One region of the Vibrio ostreae genome, then DNA from elsewhere that is predicted to be linked to it. Evidence: riboswitches for the same ligand, from Rfam matches in the RefSeq annotation. Region 1 holds a riboswitch; the other holds the start of a gene.
What was found. Region 1 has a riboswitch for cyclic di-GMP ahead of KNV97_RS12390 (glycoside hydrolase family 68 protein). Riboswitches for the same ligand answer to the same signal wherever they lie in the genome.
Positions count from the first base shown of each region.

Region 1 (9,056 bases):
GCATCGCGCAAATTTTCAGTCGCCTTGAGGACCCGCAATTTCTGGCTGACTTTTGCAAGCAACACTTGGGCGGACTGTATGGCGATCAAGACAAACAGAATCAGTTACTCAAACACACGCTAAGCTGCTATCTCGACCACCTGGGATCGCTGCGCCAAACCGCCGCTCACCTCAATATTCATCGTAATACGCTCAGCAACCGGCTAAGTAAGATAGAGCAACTAACCGATCTGAGCCTCAACAATGCCCAGCAAAGGTTGAGTATCCAATCCGCACTGATCGCAGAACGTCTGCTGTTTTCATCGGCAACCAATACGCAGCCATCGGCTGACAAATTGCACTTTTGAAGGAAGGAACCATGATTATTATTAACGCCAGCCTGAGAGGCAAACAAGGACTGTACAGCTTAGAATGTGAACAGGGCCAGTTTACCGCTATCACACCGCAATCAGGCATGATCAGTGACGCCCGGGCTGAGATTGATGCGTCAGGTAACCTACTGTGCGCCCCTTTCGTTGAACCTCATATTCACCTGGACGCAGTACTGACCGCCGGGCAACCCAACTGGAACATGAGCGGAACGCTGTTTGAAGGCATTGAGCGCTGGGCGGAACGTAAGCCGATGCTGAGCCGGGAAGATGTGCAGTCGCGGGTACTGAAAACCATTGAACTGCTGCTGGAAAATGGCATTCAGCATATTCGTACGCACGTCGATGTGACGGACCCTGATTTAGTGGCTCTGAAGGCCATTAACGAATTACGCCCGCAGCTGGCGCCTTTTATTGATTTGCAAATCGTGGCCTTTCCGCAGGAGGGAATCCTGTCCTACCCTAACGGCACCGAGTTGATGGAAAAAGCCCTTGAACACGGTGCGGATGTTATCGGTGGTATTCCCCATTTTGAATTCACGCGCGAATATGGCGTGCAGTCGGTGGAATGGTTAATGGATCTGGCGCAAAAACACGACAAACTGGTTGATGTGCATTGTGATGAAATCGATGATGAAGCATCACGTTTCCTCGAAGTGTTGGCAACCGTGGCACTGGAAAAAAATATGGGCGAACGGGTCACCGCCAGTCACACCACGGCCATGCACTCTTACAACAACGCATACTGCTCTAAGCTATTCCGCCTGCTCAAGAAATCAAAGATTAACTTTATTTCCTGTCCGACAGAAAGCATCCACTTACAAGGTCGCTTTGATACCTATCCGAAACGACGCGGCATCACACGGGTAAAAGAAATTCGCGCGGCCGGTATGAACATCTGTTTTGGCGAAGATTCCATTCAGGATCCCTGGTATCCGGTCGGAAACGGTAAGCTGCTACGTGTACTCGATTCCGGGCTGCATTCCTGCCATATGATGGGCTATGAAGACCTGGCAACCGCGCTGGATTTAATCACCGATAACGGCGCCAAAGCGCTACATATCTCAGATCGCTACGGTATTGAGGTGGGTAAACCGGCCAACTTTATTGTCCTGCAAGGCAGCAATGATGTAGAAGTGATTCAGAAACAGGGGGAGGTGCAGTATTCGGTGCGTTACGGTGAGATCCTGATTGCCCGCCAACCGGCCCTCCTGACTCATCGCGTGGCACTGACCTGATGAAAAGCCTTGCGGGGCACTCTCCGCAAGGCTTGATTCAGAACGCTGCTAATTATTTGCCGTGGCGGCCATGAATACCACTCGGATTGACGTCGCGATTGGCCGGAATATCGGCCCAACCGCCCAGACCATCTCCATACAGGCCGTAGGTATAATCCACTTCTGAACTGTCACCGTCGATCAGTATTTTTACCGTTGGTGCCAAGGTACCGCCGCGGCGGAAGTTTTCTTTAAAGCCCACCGTATCAATAAACGACTGCACCAACCCATCAGGCATCACATAGTGAGAATAAGACTGAAAATGTCCAGCTGGCTGGTTGTAGTCCGGATCGTAAGGGGTGCCCGGATAGAAGTTCAGGTTGGTCGGATTACCCAACACCAGGCCAGAGCCCTGGTTCATGGGTTGATAATCACTGCGGATACCGTTGCCGACAAAGCCATATACTCCTTCCGGTCCCGTAATGCCATTGGCAAAAGTGGTACTGTGGCTGATAGTAAACAGATAATATTTACCATCTTTTTGCACGATTTGTGGACGCTCAGTCTGGTCGGTCACACAGTTGGCGGACAGGATCGGCGGCAGGAATTCCCATTCCGTCAGATCATCGTTCGTCGCGCGTGCCAGTCCTATGTTACCAATCTGATAAGTGGCACCGGAGGCATTCACCTCGCGCGGCGTTTCGGCGTACGGGTCACCAATCTGATACCCCAGGTCTTCCTCAGTACACTTCGCTTCACCACGTTTCATCGCTGAGTTACCTTCAAACACCATAAATGTCTCACCTGGATGTGCCGGATCAGTGAAGGTAAACGGATCACGGAAGTTAAAGTAGGGGTTCTGTTCAGCGGTCTGGTAATATGTACCGTCTGCTTCCAGCAGCGTAGTCACCTTTTTGAAACCGGTGAACTTCACTCCGTTTTTGTTCGCATGGATTTTACCGACACTCAGGGCAATACGCGGATCGTAGGGTTTGATATCGTTCCCATTTTCATCTCGATAAAAGGCCACGTCGGTGAAAAACAGTTTTACCTCGCCGCCGCGGAAAATACGCGCCGAGCCGGACCATTGTGTTTGATGACTGAAAGACTGATCCTCAAAAATTTGCCCGGTCACCCCTTCATCAAAGATCTGTCCACCATAGGTCCAGCCGCCGTTTGCCGGACGATCTTCATCCGGAATGCCCGCCGGACGGTAAAAATAGCCAATGCGGGCGTAGACGTGACGATCATCAAAACCCAAGCTACGATCAGCCACCAGTGAAAAGATCACCTCCTGGCCATTGATACTATATTGGTTACCATCCTCATCCGTTAACGGCCATGAATCCCACACCCAAACCTGCTCATTGGACATATCCGGAAAATCGAGCGGAATAGGTGGCATGGTGTACTCTTCTGGCATGGAGTTTTCACGTGATAATGCCAAAGGATCAGACATCCGCTTAATCTGGCGAGCATCAGCACGAGTCCACTTAGCGGTAAAATCGCTATCTGGTGCATAAGCTTGCTGAGTGTGTGCTGTGGGCTCAGGACCAGGTTGAAGCTGCGCTGCTAAAGCGGATTGGCCGGCTCCAGCAAGCAGTAACCCCAGCATAATATGTGACACCGGCATGACCGGTTTTCGACTGTTTGTACTCATTATTTACCTCTGCTTGTTTAACATTGTTATCTGTTTTCTTTCCAGAGATAGTGACCACAACTTGGTTTATCTTTTCATCTAAATATCTTTCGAGAACGTTCCCAACTTTTGGCAACAAGTTACCTATCTCGGGTAGCCCCTTCGTATAGGTTCGAAACAAATAGAAATCGTAGATACACAACTGGCGGTCCCGCTATCTTAGGAAAATATCCGTTAGACCGGAAACTTTGCGTCACCTCCTTTCGAAGGCTTTGCCTTTACAATCGTCGACAGCTCAAAGAAGAGAGCGTATTGACTGGACTCAGACAGCGCGTGCTGACTAAGTAACGGGAGCATATCCGGAGAATGTTACAAAACAAGCCGCCATAACTAAAACTTACCCAAGCCTGACCGTGAGCCAACATAACAAGCAAGAAGGTAACTTTTTGATTTGGTGGTAAAACCTGATTAAGTAAGTTGTGGTACCGGTCTCAAGGCCACCAGTTGCATCCGATTCATAGCGCCGTATCACAACCAGGGTATTTGGCGAACAAATGACCTTAACATGACACAAAGTAAATAATTACCCACTTTGAAGTTGCACAAGTACGCAAACGACTTCGGACTCCAAACGATTAGCGAACCATACGATGGATGAACTTCTACGAGACACTGGCCCCCGCAGCCCATGGTCCAGCCAATCGAATGAGTGACCGAACCATGATACTCAGTCCGGCCTTCCGCCTGCGTTTGCTCTATGTTGCGCTGCCGTTTTACTGGCATATATCCGGCACACTTGCTGTTGATATGCGCCAGAATGAAGATGAACTGTTGTGTTTATTAACAACAGAAACAGAGCGACTTCGCTGAGAACGTGATACACTCCAGCGCTATTTTGTCTGGCGTCTTTTTTCACCTGCTATTATTGCAAGATTGAGGAAAGAAGATTTCCATTCAGACCGGTTTGAGCACAGGTTGAACAAGCCTGCTCTAAGCCAGCCAACAGAGCTGACAGCGGATGTCTTCGGCTCTCAACACGCGCAATGTATGCGGCCAGGAGTGGTCGTAAGTGACTGTTTCAGACCATTCGGGTTACAAACAGATCGGCGCGGAAAGAATTTCGGGCGTTGAGTGTGCGACCACACAACACAGGCACAAAGCCATATTACAACCATGGTCATGCAGCCGCTCAGCCCTTAGCGTAAAGTGAGCACGTTTTAAACATATGAATACACCAAAGATTAACGAATACAAAAAGTACTGGGCCGAATGTTTTGGCACAGCGCCTTTCCTTCCCACCTCACGTCAAGAGATGGATGCTCTGGGTTGGGACAGTTGTGACATCATCATCGTGACCGGTGATGCGTATGTTGATCACCCAAGTTTTGGTATGGCGATCATTGGCCGTTTGCTGGAATCCCAGGGCTTTCGGGTTGGTATCATTACTCAGCCGGAATGGCAGAACAAAGAGGCCTTCACCAGTCTGGGTAAACCGAACCTGTTCTTCGGTATCACTGCCGGCAACATGGACTCGATGATCAACCGCTACACCTCAGATAAAAAGCTGCGTCATGACGATGCCTATACTCCGAACAATGAGGGGGGCAAACGTCCGGACCGCGCCACTCTGGTGTATTCACAGCGTTGTCGTGAAGCCTATAAAGATGTGCCTATTGTACTGGGCGGCATCGAAGCCAGCCTGCGTCGTGTCGCGCATTACGACTACTGGTCAGATAAGATCCGTCGTTCAGTGCTGTTTGATGCCAAAGCCGACATCCTGCTGTTTGGTAACGCCGAGCGAGCGCTGGTCGAAGTCGCCCATCGTCTGGCGAATGGCGAAAATATTGCTGACATGACCAATGTGCGCGGCACCGCCGTGAACCTGCCGGCTGCACCGGAAGGTTACACCGTGATCGACTCATCACGGATTGATAAGCCAAGCAAACCGTTTGTGCCGACCAACCCGTACGAAGTTGAAACCCAGTGCGAAACCAATAAGAAAGAAGAAGTCGAAGCCAAGCCGATTACCATTCGTCCGTCGCGCCACGATGCTAAAACCACCGCGGTGCGTCTGCCATCGTACGAAAAACTGCAAAACGACCGTATTCTGTACGCGCACGCCAGCCGTGTTCTGCATCTGGAAACCAACCCGTATTCCGGCCGCGCCCTGCTGCAGAGCCATGGCAACCGTGAACTGTGGGTTAACCAGGCACCTATCCCGCTGACGACAGAAGAGATGGACTTTGTGTTTGGCCTGCCTTACGCACGGGTTCCGCACCCGATGTATGGCAAAGCAAAAATTCCGGCTTACGATATGATCAAGACCTCAGTCAACATCATGCGTGGCTGTTTTGGTGGCTGCTCTTTCTGTTCGATTACCGAGCACGAAGGACGAATCATCCAGAACCGTTCGCAAGAGTCGATCATTAACGAAGTCAAAGAGATTCGTGACAAAGTACCGGGCTTTACCGGCACCATTTCCGACTTGGGTGGTCCAACGGCTAACATGTACCGTCTGGGCTGTTCTGATCCAAAAGCGGAGGCAAACTGTCGCCGTCCGTCGTGTGTGTTCCCGGGTATCTGTCATAAACTCAATACCGACCACAAACACACCATCGACCTGTACCGTGAAGCACGTAAAGTTGAAGGTGTGAAGAAGATCCTGATCGCGTCCGGGGTACGGTATGACCTGGCAATCGAATCACCAGAATACGTTAAAGAGCTGGTGACGCACCACGTCGGTGGTTATCTAAAGATTGCGCCGGAGCATACTGAAAAATCACCGCTTGATCTGATGATGAAACCGGGCATGGGTACTTATGACCGCTTTAAAGAGATGTTCGAGAAGTTCAGTGCCGAAGCGGGTAAGAAACAGTACCTGATTCCCTACTTCATTTCTGCTCACCCGGGCACCAAAGATGAAGATATGCTCAACCTGGCATTGTGGCTGAAACAGAACAACTTTGAGTGTGACCAGGTACAGAACTTCTACCCGTCACCGATGTGTAACGCAACCGCGATGTATCACTCAGAAGTGAACCCGCTGAAACGAGTGAAGTACAAGAAACGTGAAGACATCACGGTACCGAAAGGTGAGCGTCAGCGTCGCCTGCATAAAGCTCTGCTGCGTTACCACGACCCGCTCAACTGGCCTTTGATCCGTGAAGCACTGATCGACATGGGTAAAAAACACCTGATCGGTGACAAACCAAGTTGTCTGGTACCGGCCGAAGACAGTGACCGCAGCACGCCGGCTCAACGCCGTAAATCAGGCCGCCACGGTGCCAACCGCTTTGCCACCAAGCATACCAAGTCACAGCCAGGCTTCGACGCACTGCGCGGCGACCAACCCAAAGGTCAACGCAAAGGCGGAAAGGCCGCAGGACAGGGACAGCAAGGCGGCCCGGGCAAACAAGGGGGTTCAAGTAAGCAAGGTGGAGCCGGTAAACAAGGTGGCCGTAACCAGGCCCCAAATGGTAAAACAAGCGGCAACCGCGGTCAGGGTAACAACCCAACGCGTGCCCGGGGTAAAGACCAGTCTCAGGGACGCAGCGGGCAGCGTGCTAACTGATACCGGTATCCCTGGTTAACCCAAACTACCGCCAACGGTGGTAGTTTGGGGATGTAATCGAAAGCCGCCGCCCTGGCGGCTTTATTATTGTCTTTCACTCACCCGTGAGAAGTTTATTCACGCCTTCTCTCTACCTAATAAAACGTTATTTCATCTGGCGTTTTTAAGACTCTTTGTCTTTATTTCCCTGCTGTAACTACAGACGGCCAAAATAGCCATAACCGCACTTTTAATATATTAATCACTAAGAAACAAATGCTTATAAACAGTACGACTATTACTCTTTGATAGCACTTCATTGAGAAAATAGCCTGTTTAGTCATAACCAGATTAGCTAAAAATATGTACAAAAATGCTGCATACCTGGATATTTGAGACTTATAACAGTACCAGAACGCTATGCCCATTACATTATTCATCAGTTGTAAATCAACGGATGAAAATACAATGTATAAATATAAGCTGCCTGTATTAGAAAAAGTGGGATTTGGTGCCGGTGATATGGCCGTCAACGTGGTCATCTCTTCGATGATGTTGATCATCACCTTTTTCTACACCGATATCTTTGGGATCAAACCCCAGGATCTCGCCCTGCTGTTCATCGTAGTACGCCTGATTGATGCGGTCACTGATCCGTTAATGGGCATGCTGACCGATAAAATTCATACTCGCTGGGGTCGCTACCGGCCCTATCTGCTGTTTCTTTCTGTACCGTTCGGTTTATCGGTGTATCTGGCTTTCAGTACCCCGGATGCCGACTACAACAGTAAACTCATCTACGCCTACGCGACCTACATTCTGGTCACGATTATGTTTACCGCGGTGACGATTCCTTACATCTCGCTCATTAGCGTACTAACGGACGATCCAAAAGAGCGCCTGTCTGCCAACGGTTACCGGCTGTTTTTTGCCAAGATTGCCGCGTTTCTGGTCACCATTATCGTGCCGCAACTGTCCGAATTCTGGGGGCAAAACAATATCCAGCTCGGCTACCAATATGCGATGGGACTGATGGGATTGATGGGCACACTACTGTTCCTGTTCTGCTTTATGACCACCAAAGAACGGATTGAGCACAAGGTGGAGCAGCGCAGTTTCACTCAGCAGGTCAAATTGCTGGCCAGTAACGACCAATGGCTGGTGCTGTGCGCTGTGTGCGTCACTGGTACGGTGGGTTATGTGATACGCGGCTCTGTTGCCGCCTATTACGCCAAGTATTATCTGGGGGGCGATGCCGGTACGATTTCAGCCTTTCTGGCGACTGGTGTGGTAGCGGCAATTCTGGCCATGGTCGCCTCGACCTGGATCACCAAACGCTACTGTAAAATTAAGCTGTTCCGCTACAGCCAGATTGCCGTACTGTTGATCAGCGCCCTGCTCTATCTGCTGGTTGGGCGCGGCGATTTTGCCTTGGCGTTCATGCTCTATTTCCTGCTCTCATTTGTGGTGGATTTGCATGCGCCGGTATTCTGGTCGGCGATTGCCGAAGCGGTCGATTATGGCACCTACAAAACCGGCCAGCGCGTTTCCGGCCTCGCCTTTGGCGGAATTTCTTTCTGTCAGAAATTTGGTATGGGCATTGCCGGCGCCATCGTCGGCTGGCTGCTGACCACGTTCAACTATGTCCCTAACCAGGATCAATCGGATTATACCCTGACCGGCATCGCCCTGATGCTGACGGTCATTCCCGGTCTGTTCCACTTTTTGATGGGCGCGTTAATGTTCAAGTACAAAGTCACCGACCGTTTCTACCACTCGATGACCGCAACCAATATTCTCGAGCAGGATGAAATCCTCAGTACGGTTACTCCGGATAAGCCACTGAAAGGTCTCACTCATTAAGGTTCACATTATGCAAACCCTGACTAATCCAATCATTGAGCAGCGGGCCGACCCGCATATCTACCGCCACAGTGACGGTTACTATTATTTCACTGCGTCCGTGCCTGAATATGACCGGATTGAAATTCGCCGCGCGCGTTCCATTGCCGAACTCGCCACCAGCAATGAACTTATTGATGCGTGGCACAAACCGTCCAGCGGCCCTTACAGCGACCTGATCTGGGCGCCTGAACTGCATTATATTGATGACTGCTGGTATGTTTACTTCGCCGCCGCGCCGTCACGGGAGATAGTCGACGGCCTGTTCCAGCACCGCATGTACGCTATTTCAAACCGCAACGCCAACCCCATTAGCGACAACTGGGTGTTTGAAGGGCAAATTGAGACCGGAATGGATACCTTTTGCCTGGATGCAACCG
Region 1 is NZ_CP076643.1:1,379,926-1,388,981, forward strand. It holds gene KNV97_RS12380 (PucR family transcriptional regulator) at 1-347, shown strand, start outside; gene codA (cytosine deaminase) at 359-1,606, shown strand; gene KNV97_RS12390 (glycoside hydrolase family 68 protein) at 1,659-3,245, opposite strand; cyclic di-GMP riboswitch class I at 3,426-3,511, opposite strand; gene KNV97_RS12395 (hypothetical protein) at 3,930-4,094, shown strand; gene KNV97_RS12400 (YgiQ family radical SAM protein) at 4,450-6,795, shown strand; gene KNV97_RS12405 (MFS transporter) at 7,243-8,637, shown strand; gene KNV97_RS12410 (glycoside hydrolase family 43 protein) at 8,648-9,056, shown strand, end outside.

Region 2 (9,056 bases), 640 kb from region 1:
TTTTGGCTCTGATCATATCTACAAGATGGACATTCGTCAGATGCTGGATTACCACCGTCGTCAGGAAGCTCGTATGACTGTTGCTGCGATTCGTATGCCTATTTCGCAGGCATCCTCGTTCGGGGTTATCGAAGTCAATGAAGAGGGGCTGATGGTTGGCTTTGAAGAGAAGCCTGAATGCCCTAAATCCATTCCGGGTCAACCGGAGTGGGCGCTGGTATCAATGGGGAACTACATTTTTGATACCGAAATTTTATGCGACGAATTACGTCAGGATGCCGCGAACGCAAACTCCAGTCATGACTTTGGTAAAGACATCATTCCGAAGATGTTCCCGGAAGGCGGAGTGTACGTGTACGATTTTTCTACCAATAAAATCAAGGGTGAGAAGGAGTCAAGCTACTGGCGCGATGTGGGTACGATAGAGTCTTACTGGTCAGCGCATATGGATCTGCTTGATAAAGAGCCGCCATTCTCTCTGTATAACCGTAGCTGGCCGCTGCATACCTATTATCCACCACTGCCACCGGCTACCTTTGTCGATGTTGGGGATAAGAAGGTCACCATTAAAGACAGCCTGGTATCAGGCGGCAGCTACATCCAGGCTTCGAAGATTTATAAGTCGGTTTTGGGGTATCGCAGTAACATTGGCACTGGCTCTTACATTAGTGAATCTGTTATCTTGGGAGACGTGAAAATTGGTGCAGGCTGCACAGTTAAGCGCGCCATTATCGACAAAAATGTGGAGATCGCCCCAGGGACTGTTATCGGCGAAGACTTGGAATTGGACAGACAACGTTTCCATGTGTCCGACGAGGGGATCGTTGTCATAGCAAAAGGAACAAAAGTTGGATTCTAACCTTGAACACATTAATGTTTGGTTTGTTGTATCAGAAGCCGAAGGGTTGGTGAAGAGTGGTGGCTTAGCGGATGTCGCTAAGGCACTGCCTAAAGCACTGGCTGAACTTGGTCACCAGGTGGCGATTGTACTGCCTGGATATCGCACAGTTGCAGACAAAGATTCAGCTCCGGTGATCCTTGATACCGAACTGACCCATTGGCCGCATATCCGTTATCAGGTACGCCAGCGTGAACTCGATGGTGTGCCGGTCTATCTTATCGATTGCGACCAGTATTTTGACCGTCCTCAGCTTTATGCTGAGGGCAACCAGGCGTATCCGGACAATGGAGAGCGTTTTGGTTTCTTCTCTTCCGCCTGTCTGGACGTACTGCCTAAACTGGGTATCAAACCGGATATTATCCACGCTAATGACTGGCATACCGGTCTGGTTCCTTTTTGCTCAAAACCCGCTATCAGGATGATGGGTATTTTGAGGATGTAAAGAGTGTCCTGACCATCCACAACGCCATCTTCAAGGGGATTTTTTCTTACCATCAGCTGGAAGTTATCCCGGAACTGAATTTATCGGGAATGGAATTTCTGCAATATGGTCATGATCACATCAGCATGTTGCGCGCCGGTATTGCGTTTGCCGATAAGATTAATGCGGTTAGCCCGAACTACGCATCGGAGTTGCTGACACCACTCGGCTCGCACGGTCTGGTTGATGATTTTGTCCATCGTGCCCGTGATTTGCACGGCATTGTCAATGGCTGTGACTATTCAGAATGGAACCCGGCAACCGATAGCTACCTGCCTCAGACATACACAGCCGAAACGGATTCTTTGCTTGCCGGTAAAGCCGCCAGCAAAGCCGCATTGCAAACTGAACTGCAATTACCGCAACGCGATATTCCGATGTTTGGCATGGTGTGTCGTCTGACTCATCAGAAAGGCTTTCACTACATTCTGCCAATTCTTGCGCAGTTCCTGCGTAATGATGTGCAGTTGGTGATTGTGGGGACTGGTGAGCCTGAAGTTGCGGCTAAGCTGCATAAGATTGCCGCAGCTCACGCTGATAAGTTTGCGTTTGTCGAAGCCTACAGCAACCGGTTTGCCCACCTGGTCGAAGCTGGCTCAGATTTCTTCCTGATGCCATCAGAGTTCGAGGCCTGTGGTCTGAACCAAATCTACAGTATGGCTTACGGTACCTTGCCTATTGTACGTGAGGTTGGCGGGCTGAAAGACACAGTACATGATTATGACAAGTACCCGCATGAGGCGACCGGTTTTGGCTTTCAGGAGCCGTCACCTGAAGCTCTGCTGATTACAATGCAACGTGCTTTGCTGTTTTACCTGCAACATCCCGATGAGATGCTCAAAGTGCAGCAGCGCGCGATGGGCACCGATTTCAGCTGGAGCGAGTCGGCGCTGGAATATGTCAAGATGTATCGTCTGGCCCGGTTTGATTAACCCGACGCAGATAAAGGCCGATATCCGTCTTTAAAGAGCTGCCCGGTTGCACTGCTGTCAAAGCAGAGTTCGGATATCTGGTGTTGAATCGACAAGGTTTATGAGCGGAATGTGAAAGCATTCCGTTTTTTTATGGTAAGTGGTTTGTTTTGTGCACAGTTGTCGGTGTTGGATGACTTACGCTGGCGCAGATTATGGTAGTCTGTGCGCGAGTGATTACTGAGCCTGTTACTAATGTCTGACAACATTTTGTTCCATAAAACGTATCTGCATCCATTCAGCTCGGAGTGGGTGGTATTTGTGCATGGTGCCGGAGGCAGTTCGTCGATTTGGTTCAAGCAAATTAAAGCCTATAAACAGCACTTCAATTTATTGCTGATTGATCTGCGCGGGCATGGTAAGTCCGGCAAATTGCTCAAAGAGTTAATCTCTCATCGTTATACCTTCCACTCCGTGACTCAGGATGTCCTGTGTGTGTTGGATCACCTGCATATCCGCACTGCTCACTTTGTTGCTATGTCTTTGGGGACCATCATAGTGCGTAATATTGCGGAAGTGTCGGCTGACCGGATTTCGTCTATGGTGCTGGGCGGGGCGGTTACCCGCTTTAATGCCCGCTCTCAGATACTGGTTCAGCTCGGACGCCTCGGCCAGCACATCATTCCCTACATGTGGCTGTATCGTTTATTTGCCTACATTGTCATGCCGCAGCGCAGTCAGAAAGAGTCACGCCACTTGTTTATTCGTGAAGCGAAAAAGCTGTGTCAGAAAGAGTTTAAACGTTGGTTTACTCTCGCGGCTGATGTCAATCCGCTGATGGGCTATTTCAAACAGAAGGACAGTGCGATTCCTACGCTCTATCTGATGGGAGAGAAGGATTATATGTTTATTCAGCCGGTCAAAGAGATGGTTGCTGCGCACCGTCACAGTGAATTATACCAGATACCTGATTGCGGTCATGTGTGTAACGTTGAGCAACCTGAGCACTTCAACCAGGTTTCAATTGGTTTTATTCAGCAGCATGTTGCTGTTTCGCCGAGCATCACCAGATCGCTTGTGCAGAGCTGACCGTGGTTGCTCTCGCTACTCTTGGTCAGCTTTTCCGCACTGCCAGCAGAGGGCAAATTGCGCGTCATTCATTTCACCACAATAGTGACAACGCCATGCCGCCGTTTTGCTGTCGGCAGCCGGACGTGTGTATTCTTCAATCAGTGCTTGGGCCTGTGCCAGCTGTTCAGGATGAAAGAGCCAGATATACGGAGCAGTATCATCATTGAGCGGCAATTCGCCGCGCAGGCCAAACAATCCTTCACCTCGTACATCACAGATTATTCCTGCTTGCTTGAGTAATTCGCATAATAAGTGTGCGTCGGTTGGGTTAGCGGCAATGAATATTTTCATAGACTGAGCATCCGGTTAAGTGGCATCGGAGCGACGATGGGGAAGCTTATTGAGCAGCCACTTCATTAGCAATGGGAATACCCCCAATAGTGCAAAAGCCAGCAGCACGGAAGGCGAGACGATACCTGCCAGTGAGTCAATTTGGGCAAGCTGAGTGCCGGCATTCAGATACACCGCAGTGCCAGGCAGCATTCCTAATTGGCTTACCCAATAATAACGGGTGGCTTTGATGGATGTCAGCCCCATAAGTAAGTTAATCAGAAAAAACGGAAACACCGGGATCAGGCGCAAGGAGAACAGGTAAAAGGCGCCATCACGATCCATACCGCGGTTGATGGTTTCCAACTTGGCCCCAAATCGCTTTTGCACCCATTCACGCAGCAGAAACCGACTGCTGAGAAAAGCCAGTGTGGCACCCAGGGTACTGGCAAATGAGACCAGCAGCAGGCTTAACCAAAAACCAAACAGCGCGGCCCCCAGTAGTGTGACAACCGCTGCGCCCGGAATAGATAATGCTGTGATCACCAGATAGCTGAAGAAATAGAGAGCGGCGGCTGAAATTAAATGGCTCTGAATATACTCATTGAGTAATGATTGCTGTAACTTCGCATTCTCCAGAGTCAGGGAAGGGCCCAATACAATACTGGCTGTTAAGATAATCCCGATAAGCAGAATTCCCCAAACCCACTTGCGACTCATATGTGCTCCTGATGGTGATAACCTGAAAGATAAATAGCGATGTTTTGCTAGATAATTAGTGAGACAGGTTTTATCGTGTTTTTCTTTCACCATAAACCAAATTTCACCCAACAACAAAAAAAGCACCCGCATTTGCGAGTGCTTTATTAAGTGAAGTTGCTCTGATTTTTAAGGGATTAAGACAAACGTTGTAACAACTCGTCGCGACGTGCCTGAGGGATTACTGACCAGTGCTTGCCCTCTATCGCGCCTTCCAGTGCCCACAGAAGTTCCAAACCGACATCTGAAGTATGTGACTGTCTAACTGCTTTGTAAGCTTCTACGGCGCCTTTTTCCTGCAAGTCTTCAACGCTTTGAATGCCGGCTTTTTTCAGCATTCGTTCTGTCGCTAATCGCAGGTTAGGTAAGTCTTTTAAACGATCTGGTTTTGCCTGGGCTTGTGTTTCCCGTTCTGCTTTTGCAACGGCAAGTGCAGCTTTAGCATCTTCCAGAATACGTCCGGTGTCTGACCAACAGTCTTCCGGTAACGCAAAATATTTGGTTACGACCGGGAAACCCCGCTTCTTATAAACATAGGGTTCGAAACCTTGTTGCTTAAATTTTGCAGTTGAAGCGTCGTCGGCACGTATGTGTAATTTATCATTAACTACTAATGCGAACATGGTGTCATCGACAAAAATGCCGAATCCGCCGAACATTGAACGAGATTTAACGCGTCCTAATTGTTCGAATAGCCGCATTGAATCTTTAAGTATTGGTTTATCCATGCTTTAAGTCTCGGTGTATTAATTAATACGCCACCAAAATCAGGTCCGAGAGAGTAGCAAAAGAATGCAGTATGTGTGTCAGTAGGGAGTCAACTTCGTAATTAATGCATTTTTGCCATCGGTAACCCCGCTACCTACCAGAAACTGGTTCAGGCCGGAGGCTTTGCGTCCCACCTTTTCAGATGGTTTGCCCTGTGCGTGACATCTCCTTTTTATCAAAGGATGATTAAATCATTGAATGAGTATCACATTTACAGTCTGCAAATGTGATACTCATTCTAAAGTTTATATTTAACGGGTGCAACAAAATTAACACAACTAACGCGTGCTCATATGGGATGCGATGCGTATTTTCGATAAAACCCTTATTTTGTCAAGTGTTTTACCGTATCACGTACTACTATTTCCGGATGCATCTCGAATACACGGCGCTCGTGTTCTTTATCCTTGATGCGCTCCAGCAGGATCTCAAATGCGTTTTTACCCACGCGACGTTTTGGCTGGTGGATAGTCGTCAGCGGTGGTGAGAAATATTCGGCTAATTCGATGTTGTCGTAACCAATCACAGACATATCATCCGGTACACGTACACCGCGTTGTTGCAGACGGCTGATCAGACCCAAAGCCATGGTGTCATTGAAACAGAACACGGCAGTTGGACGCTTATCCATGGCAATCAACTTGTCTGCCGCCAGTACAGCGGTATCACATTCGAAGTTACCTTCCAGGATCCAGTCTTCACATACCGGCAGATTGGCTTCAGCCATCGCACGACGGAAGCCCGCAATACGTTCCTGACAAGCCGCTTTGACAAAATGGCCGCTCAGACAGGCTATATCCTGATGTCCATGGTCAATCAGATATTTTGTCGCGAGGTAACCCCCTTCTTCTGAGTTGTCCATGATTTTATCGGCCTGAGAAGTTTCCGGGCCCCAGTCCATGATCACTTTCGGAATGTCTTTATGTGCTTCAAGCATTTCCAGCAGTTCTTCGGTCAGATCCGAACACATCACCAGCATGCCATCAACACGCTTTTCTGCCAGCATGCGGATGTAGTCACGTTGCTTTTCATAGATGCCGCCGGTGTTACATAAAATCAGCGTGTAACCCTGCCGGTAGCAGTAACTTTCTACGCCATCGATCACTTCTGAGAAAAACAGGTTGGTTGACTGGGTTACCAGCATACCGATCGTACGGGTGGTGTTGCATTTTAAGCTGCGAGCTACGGCACTTGGTGCATAATTCAGCTCTTTTACCGCTTCCATCACTTTTTCTTGTGTAGCTTCTGCAACGAAACGGGTTTTGTTAATTACGTGAGATACGGTTGTTGTTGAAACGCCGGCCAGGCGAGCAACGTCTTTAATCGTAGCCATAGGTTTGTCCTGTCGATGACTGCCGATGCAACAATATTGTGTCATGAACGGTATACGTCATGATGGATGTTGCCCGTTGAGCAGTATATCCCGCCGTTCGGGGGAAGCCATGCTCAGGTTCAGCAGCGGTTAGGCTTTTACACAAAGTGAAGCCTATAAGTAGTAAAAACACAAAAACCGCCCTTAAACAGCGGTTTGCATCTTAACGTTGTATTTTATCGTTTGCGGCCAAGATTCTAGACTGCAACGCTCTAAGTCGCAACGAAATTCATCGGATGAGTCTAAATTATCATCACTAAATCGGACCGGTTAGGTCACCTAAAGCGCTATAAAAGCCTGTTACTCGTTGGTGAGATAGGCTAAGTCGAGTTTTAATAACGCAACCAGCAGGTCAGTGACGGCCGCGTAAAATCCGAAGGTGTCATGCTCACGGCACCGCTGGGCAAATTGTGGCACCCAATTGATTAAACTGTTCTCGATAAAAATGGCCTGTTCAGCGAATGCCTGCTCCATATGGACCGGTTTCTCCAGCTCATTGCTGCGCATGATCATATGACCGAGAAAGTCGAGTTCCACCGCGATGTGATCGGCAGGTTGCGTCGGTGAGGGATTAGCAATGCCGGCGGCTTTCATCAGCTGCGCCATTTCTGACGCAGCTGTGTCATGGCCGGGAGTGGATGTGTTGTTGTAATGAGAAGCGCAGGGGATAGGCGCTTGAGGTTGGATCCCCTGAAACAAACGGCAAAAATCGGCGGCGAGCTCAAATTGCGCGTCCTGTCTTTCCAGTAATCGGTTAAGGGCGTTGATGATGTTGCGGACGGCGGGCTTGAGTTCGTCATTTTCACCTAATCCGGAAAGGAAACCACGAATCTGCGGAGAATGATATTGGGCCAGCTCTTTGGCGCTCAGTTCCTGGTTGAATAAACTGGATAACCACCAATAGAGTTCGGCGCGTTGATCATTGAAAGCTTTCAGTTCTTGCATGTCTTGCATGGTCAGACTCCGGCTGCGTGTACTTGTAGTAAGTCTAATCAATAATCATCAATAGTAATAATGCGTTAAGTGAAAAAACGGTTAAACAAAATAGGTTTTGTTGTTTGTGGGGAGAAGCCATTGCTGTCAGAGCTTGTCTTGAATCAATAAAGGCGTGGATTTTTGCCGTGAATGCTAGAATTGCCATTGGCAATATTTAAAATTGGTTGCATCGTTTTTATGGGTCCAATTATGCCATGAGCAATCATATTCTTGTTGTTATTGACGATGATGTGACACGTAATACCCTGGTTGGTTATTTTGACAAAGAAGGATATCGGGTTTCACAGGCAAGTGATGCTGCGGGATTACGGGCGATATTCACACAACATCATGTGGACATTTTGATCCTGGATATTAATGTATCCGATGAGGATGGTCTGCTGCTGACCAGAGAGCTGCGCGGGGAATCAACCGCCGGTATTATTTTGCTGACTGGCCGTGTCGACAGTATCGACCGGATTATCGGCTTAGAGATGGGCGCTGACGACTGTATTACGCATCCGATAGCCTTGCGTGAGCTTTTAGCCAGAGTTAAAAATCTGCTGTGGCGGGTCTCTTTGATGGCTGGAGATATGGTCTCTGAAAGTGTGCTCCCGCCTGGAACGATTTCCTTTGGGGACTGGCGTTTTGATATAGCCCGGCGCGCGCTCTTCCATGATGACAAGCCGGTGCGACTGACCAAGGCCGAGTATGAGCTGCTGGTCGCTTTGACTTCTTGTCCGAATCAGGTGCTCAGCCGGGAGAAAATTCTTAATCTGCTCAGTCATCGGGTGGATATGCCAAATGACCGAACGATCGATGTTCTGATTCGTCGTTTACGCGCCAAAATAGAGTTTGACCCCAAGAACCCGCAAATTTTTGTCACAGTGCATGGCGAGGGCTACATGTTTGCCGGTGACTAATTTCGCCGGTGACTAATACTTTTGTCAGTGGTTAACACTAAGGTGAGGCGTGATGTAACCAGCCTGTCAGTAGGAGTCATTCACTAGTGAGTAAAAAGACCAGCCTGAAGCTGGTCTTTTTATTGTATCTGCCATTATTCCAGTGTGGTTTCAGAACCTTGTAGCGGAGCGGTTTGCTGATGTCCCGCTACCCAGTCCCGCAGAGATTGCCAGATAAGCCCCATACTTTCGTACCAAAAGCGTTCAGTCTGCTCGAGATAGAGTGCTTTGGGCGTGTACTTGTCCCATGGCTGGGTAATATTGCTCTGTGCCAGATAATTAGTCGGTGCAGGGATCGGTTGCAGACCGGCAGAGTGAAACTCGTTCAGCGCCCGCTGCATATGACTGGCGGACGTCACCAGAACCAGGGTTCTCTGCTGCACAAACGCCGCAGCCTGACGTGCCTCCTCCCAGGTATCCTTGGCGGTTTCCAGCAAGATGATATCTGATTTAGGGACGCCAAGCGCTAACGCTACACGAGCCAGCATGCGCGCATGACTGAACTCACTGCCGCCTGCATAACCAG
Region 2 is NZ_CP076643.1:735,690-744,745, forward strand. It holds gene glgC (glucose-1-phosphate adenylyltransferase) at 1-859, shown strand, start outside; partial or broken gene glgA (glycogen synthase GlgA) at 849-2,314, shown strand; gene KNV97_RS09515 (alpha/beta fold hydrolase) at 2,549-3,382, shown strand; gene KNV97_RS09520 (putative signal transducing protein) at 3,398-3,715, opposite strand; gene KNV97_RS09525 (TVP38/TMEM64 family protein) at 3,731-4,414, opposite strand; gene KNV97_RS09530 (TfoX/Sxy family DNA transformation protein) at 4,591-5,181, opposite strand; cyclic di-GMP riboswitch class I at 5,299-5,383, opposite strand; gene purR (HTH-type transcriptional repressor PurR) at 5,547-6,554, opposite strand; gene torD (molecular chaperone TorD) at 6,894-7,538, opposite strand; gene torR (two-component system response regulator TorR) at 7,784-8,491, shown strand; gene elyC (envelope biogenesis factor ElyC) at 8,626-9,056, opposite strand, start outside.
Region 2: another riboswitch for cyclic di-GMP. It lies ahead of KNV97_RS09530 (TfoX/Sxy family DNA transformation protein); the one in region 1 lies ahead of KNV97_RS12390 (glycoside hydrolase family 68 protein).